Regions from separate parts of the Pseudoalteromonas sp. QJM3NY_22 genome, predicted to be linked through region 2. Evidence: predicted binding sites of a transcription regulator. Region 2 holds the regulator's gene; the other holds the start of a gene.
What was found. Region 2 encodes sigma-54, which starts transcription at its own class of promoters, with help from an activator protein. Its sites were predicted from a motif close to GTTGGCACGNNNNTNGNNT; they were not measured.
Positions count from the first base shown of each region.

Region 1 (3,188 bases), 300 kb from region 2:
CCTTTTACTCGGCTGTTTTTATCCGGTGGAGGGCATTTAATGTCACCTTGAGCCAATATTTGTTGATATTTCTCTATATAGTGAGCTTTTGTGTCTGCATCTAGCTCGGGGTTATCTATTTGATGTTTATTGATTTCAGTCAGTAGGGTTTGCAAATCCTTTGCCCATTGCATACCGTCTTGCTCCCATGCCCTTTCTAACTCTCGGATATGATGTGCATTACACAAGGCATGTTGGCACTGTGTATATTGATAATACGGTTTCCAGTGGTCGTGGCATAGTACCCCAGTAAAGTGAGGTAAAATATCGGCGTCATCCATCGCTATTTTCCCTCTTTTCTCATGCGGGTAAAAATACGTCCACCACGTCGTTGATGCACCATGAAGCCATCGTCGTTTACCACCTATATTAATCCCCGTTTCATCAACGTGTAAGGCTTGATAAGTCGTTTTCAGGGCTTTCTTGAGCGCGGCTTCTGCGCCGGAGGACTTTACCAAGGCCGCTGCTTGTTCATTAAAGTTAAATAAACTACCCGCACTGATTGGAATACCGAGTTGATCACAAAAATATTCTTCAATGCGGTTGTAAGGGAGTAATTGATATTGGGATAGGTAAACTGCATGGGCTTTTACACCAACCCCATATTGAATAGGACTGTTAACGTCTTCTGGAAATTCACCAATAAAACGCTTACCTTGCTCATTTTCCAGAATTTGTGCTTGGTATTCAGTGACCACTTTCCTGATATCTATATCGACAACCTGTCGTTTTTGAAAGCCAATTTCACGGTAGTGACCTTTCGGTAAAAAATCACGTTCAACTAGGATGACTTTGATCTCATCAGGCGTCTGTGTTTGGGTTAGTGTTTTACCTGCTCGGCCTTTTTGACCACCCGCTGACTTGGCTGATTTCTCTTTGTTTTGTTTTTTTCGGTTGATGTCTTTTGATGGCGGGATACTGCTATTGTTACTGTTAAGTCCTAATTTACTTGCCAACATAACAACGACAACCAGAATGAGTTCAATAGGCATCTTCAGCGCAGGCGTGAGAGTTTTACCTTCTTGTAATTGAGCTTTGGTTTTCTCAACGATTTCGTCGATGTTGATGCTGTTTAAATTCATTGAAGCTAGGGCTATTAGGTCATAGCCCTAGCTTGGCATACTGGCGGGATCGGTCAATAGTTAAAAAAGATCCTTTGAAAATAATTTACCATGGTGAATAGTTACATATAATCTAATATTAGCTTAAGTTGAAAGCGAACATGCCGATAAATAGATAAGTAAAAAATGCTTGGCATTATTATTGCTTTTATTTTTACATAATTTTTATCGTTTAAATCTAGGATTTTCCCATGGCTCATGTTTCAGTAAAAAAATACAGTCAAGTTCGCGTAAGTAATATTGCAGAAATGACCCCGTACGAACAAATAAATCTTATTTTCAGTAATATTATTGGTCGCTTAGCAGCTACAAAAGGATTTATTGCGCGAAAAGAGATTGAAAAAAAGGGCGAGAATATATCAGCCTGCATTTTGTTATTCGGCGCGCTCCAAGATGCACTTAATTTAGAAGTAGAACAAGACCCCAGTATTTCTAACAACTTATTGGCACTTTACGATTATTGCCAACGCACATTAATTAAAGCCAATTTAAATAATGATGTTGACGCGGTATTAGAGGTGTCTAACATTGTAAAAGAAATAAAAGAAGGCTGGGACAATATTCCTGTTGATCAACGTGTTTCTGCGGTTTAGCTTATATTATGAATGCGAATAATGCTTCAGAGCAGCTAACAACAAATCAAGCAGAACACATAAAAATACTGCTTAAGGAAATTGAATCGTTAGTAAACGATAATAATGCCGATGAAGCTCAACCCATTTTAAAAACCTTAAATACAGATTTAAAAAAATGGTGTGAAAGTAATAACGGTCCTAATGCAGAGCAATTACAGTCAATTCAAATTACTATTAATTCCATTTTAGCTGAAGCTAACATAACTCAAAGTGAATCATCTAAAGCTATTATTAAGTATAAAAAGTCAGGTAGGGCTATTAAGACTTATAAAGCGACTTAGTGAATAGATTGAATAACCTTATTCAAGACTCAGGGCAAGGGCAAGAGCATGAAAAAAGTCTATGCGTTCAATACCTTTTCAAGGTAGGCTGTACTGCGCATAGCTTTTTTCTGTTTTGCGGGCATGCCTTTACTAAAGCTTTTTTCTGCTTTTAGCTGATTAAATGCGATGTGTCTCAGCCCCGCAAATACAGGTGCTGCACCTTCGCGCCTAATTCGACACTCATCTTCTTTAAATCCTACATCTAAACGCCAATGTAATCCATTTTCTATTTGCCAATGTTGTCGTGCTCCTCTCGCGAGTTCTTCCGCTGTTAAATTCGCTGAACTAATATAGTATCTATAGCATAACTCATTGCTTAATTTACCTTTTTCTTTTCTATAAGAAACAATAACACCCACTGTTTTTACACCTTCCCAGTGTATCGTTTCTGATAAACCGCTCACGTTATGGCTCACTGCACAGCACCTAAATTCTTCTCTATTTTTTTGATAATCGGCTTCGTTAAACAAGAGCCCATCAGATGCTTGTTGTGCTACCTCAGGTAATAACACATCTTCTATTTGTGACAGTAGCCTTTTATGGTTTGCTTTTACCGCAAGTAAGTAATCGGCTTCTTTACCTACTATTTTTTTTGCAATTGATTTTTGACACCCCATAGCGTCAATCGTTACTAAGCAGCCTTTTATCTCTAATAATTCAAGCAGCTCTGGCAACGCTTTTATTTCATTCGACTTTTTATCAACAGGGCATTGTGCCAAAACAACACCATTTTCGCATGCAAATGCACTGATCATATAAAGTGCATCGCGTCTATCTGATTGATTAAATGAACCTTTCAATCGTTTACCGTCAATAGCAACTACACCGCCTTGAGTTAATTTGGAGCAGGCTTTCATCCAAGAAGAAAAGGAATCTTGGAATTGCGTCATGTCAATACGGCTCATTACACGAGCAATTGTGTCATGGCGAGGGATCCCTTGTTCAAGAAGAACATATTTTCTGAGCCAATCTAGTCTATCATGGCCAAAATCTTCAATCTCTTCCCAGCCCTGACAGCCTGATACAACAGCGCTAACAGCTAAGAATATGATATCAAATAGTTTATGAAC
Region 1 covers NZ_CM149655.1:3,284,994-3,288,181, forward strand. The annotation lists gene tnpC (IS66 family transposase) at 1-1,121, opposite strand, end outside; gene fliS (flagellar export chaperone FliS) at 1,352-1,753, shown strand; gene AC0VZ4_RS15090 (hypothetical protein) at 1,762-2,076, shown strand; gene AC0VZ4_RS15095 (ISAs1 family transposase) at 2,136-3,188, opposite strand, start outside.
Region 1: fliS (flagellar export chaperone FliS) is a predicted target of sigma-54. The motif match lies at 1,290-1,308, and genes of this name have one in related genera.

Region 2 (3,188 bases):
AATATCAATAAGTGCCGACAAACAAGAAGGCCAATTAAAAGAAAACGTCGGAATTTTTGAAAAAAATGTTGAGATTATTCACGGCAACCGTCGTATTACAGCCGACCGTTTAGAAGTACATAAACGTGATGAATTAGGCGATAATAAACAGCTACTAATTGCAACTGGTAGCCCTGCATATTTCGAAGAAAAACAAACTGATGGCACTATAATGAGCGCCAGCGCAAACGAAGTTCGTTATGATGTAGCTAAACGATTTTTAACCCTTATTGGCGATGCACAAGTATCGCAAGCGGGTCAAAAAATAAATGCCAAGAGTATTACTTACGATATGCAACAGCAATTAATTAGCGCTGAAAAAGACGAAAACTCAACCGATCGTGTGCATACTATTTTAGTACCTATTGAGACTAAAAAAGAAAAAAACGATAAAGGTCAGCCATGAGTACATTAAAAGCAGAACTATTAGCTAAAAGTTATAAAGGCCGTGAAGTTGTAAAAAATGTAGGTCTGGAAGTAAAGGCTGGCAGCATAGTCGGGTTACTTGGCCCTAATGGTGCAGGTAAAACCACAACGTTTTATATGATTGTAGGCCTTGTACCTAGTGATAAAGGCAAGATTTCTATCGACGATAACGATATTACTCTTTTACCTATGCATAGTCGTGCTAGATTAGGCATTGGTTACTTACCCCAAGAATCATCAATTTTTAGAAAGCTTACTGTTTATCAAAACTTAATGGCTATTTTAGAAACACGTAAAGAGCTAAATAAGCAAGCAAGAGAAGACACACTTAACAATTTATTAGATGAATTTAGTATTCAGCACATTCGTGATAGCCAAGGTATGGCATTATCAGGAGGCGAGCGTCGCCGAGTTGAAATAGCGCGAGCACTAGCCGCTGCTCCTAAATTTATATTGCTTGATGAGCCTTTTGCTGGTGTTGACCCTATTTCAGTGTTAGATATAAAGAAAATAATAGAACACCTTAAAAATCGTGGTATTGGTGTGTTAATTACCGACCATAATGTAAGAGAAACTCTTGATGTTTGCGAAAAAGCCTACATAGTTTCTCATGGTGAGTTAATTGCATCAGGCACTCCAGAACACGTATTAAACGATAAAACAGTACGTGATGTTTATTTAGGCGAGCAATTTAGGCTGTAACATTTACGCCATGTCTTTAAGCATCTGCTAGTATTAATTATAACAACATAAAAGGATTGTTAGAGATACATGAGGCAATCATTACAGCTGCGCATGGGCCAGCAACTTACAATGACTCCACAGCTGCAACAAGCAATTCGCCTGTTGCAACTCAGTACATTGGATCTCCAGCAAGAAATACAAGAAGCACTCGACAGCAACCCCCTATTAGAGGTTGAAGAGCAAGATTACGCCGAAGATTCTGCTGGTAAAAACGAGCAAAAAGCAGATAACGACGATGTAACTGTTAGCGCAAATGCTGATGATGTTCCGAGCGAATATGAGCAAGACAGTGGTGAAGCACTTGCTAAAGATACGCTAAGTGATGAAATGGCTATGGATGTTAGTTGGGATGAATATATGAGCGCAGCCCCAGCATCATCATCAGGACCAATGCCTGAAGATGAATCTATATACCAAGGCTCCTCGACTGAAACGCTCCACGAATACCTAATGTGGCAACTACAACTGACTCCCTTTAGTCCTACCGATGAAGCGATTGCGATTGCGATTGTTGAAGCCGTCGATGATTCGGGTATTTTAACGCTAAGCTGCGAAGAAATTTTAGAAAGTTTTAATCAAGAGAACGAAGAAGACAACGAAGTTGAACTTGACGAAATAGAAGCTGTTTTAAAACGAATTCAATTGTTTGACCCTGTTGGTATTGCAGCACGTAGTTTACAAGAATGCTTATGTATTCAGCTGAACCAATACGATAAAGAAACACCCTATATTAATGAAACAAAAATGATTTTAACCGAGCACATTGATCTATTAGCTGCTCGCGACTATCGTACATTAATGAAAAAAACAAAGCTCAAAGAAGAAGAGCTTAAAGAAATAATGACTTTAATACATACTCTTAGCCCAAAACCGGCGGATACTATAGTTAGAGAAGAATCTGAGTATGTAATTCCTGATGTATCGGTGAAAAAAATAAAAGGTCGCTGGGTTGTTGAACTAAACCCAGATAGCATGCCTAAAATCAGAGTCAACAGCCAATATGCAGCAATGTCACGCACCGTTAAATCAAGTGGTGATAGCCAGTTTATTCGCTCGCATCTACAAGAAGCTAAATGGTTTATTAAAAGTTTAGAAAGTAGAAACGATACACTATTAAAAGTAACTAATTGTATTGTTAAGCAACAACAAGGTTTTTTTGAGCATGGCCCAGAAGCCATGAAACCAATGGTTTTAAATGATGTAGCAGAAATGGTCGAAATGCACGAATCAACTATTTCACGCGTAACAACTCAAAAATATATGCATACACCTCGCGGTATTTTTGAGCTTAAATATTTTTTCTCAAGCCATGTAAGTACTGAAAATGGAGGCGAATGCTCATCAACAGCAATACGCGCTCTCATTAAAAAATTAATCGCAGCAGAAAACTCAGCAAAACCATTGAGTGATAGTAAAATTGCAGATATATTAGCTGAGCAAGGAATAAAAGTAGCGAGACGTACAATCGCAAAGTATCGCGAATCTCTAGCTATTCCACCGTCAAATCAGCGAAAAAGTTTGATTTAAGACGCTAAACAAAGAGGGTAATGCTTATGCAACTAAACTTAACTGGTCGTCACGTAGAAGTAACTGATTCATTAAGAGATTATGTAAATACCAAATTTGCGAAGCTAGAAAGACACTCAGATCATATTAATAATGTTCATGTCATTCTTGATATAGAAAAATTAAACCAAAAAGCTGAGGCAACGATTCATGTAAGTGGAGCTGAGTTATTTGCCTCTACTGAACATCAAGATATGTACGCCGCCATTGACTCGCTGATTGACAAGCTCGATCGCCAAGTTATTAAACACAAAGAGAAGCTTGCTCGACACTAATATTATGAAATTAAGTTCACTTATATGCCAGGACTGCAGCAGAGCTGCGGTCCTTTTTAATAGTAAAAAAAGAATTTTAGAGTTCATCAGTCAACTTGCTCATGACAAGCTCCCATATCTTTCTCAACAAGATATTCT
Region 2 covers NZ_CM149655.1:3,580,663-3,583,850, forward strand. The annotation lists gene lptA (lipopolysaccharide transport periplasmic protein LptA) at 1-445, shown strand, start outside; gene lptB (LPS export ABC transporter ATP-binding protein) at 442-1,167, shown strand; gene AC0VZ4_RS16510 (RNA polymerase factor sigma-54) at 1,237-2,736, shown strand; gene hpf (ribosome hibernation promoting factor) at 2,763-3,050, shown strand; gene ptsN (PTS IIA-like nitrogen regulatory protein PtsN) at 3,055-3,188, shown strand, end outside.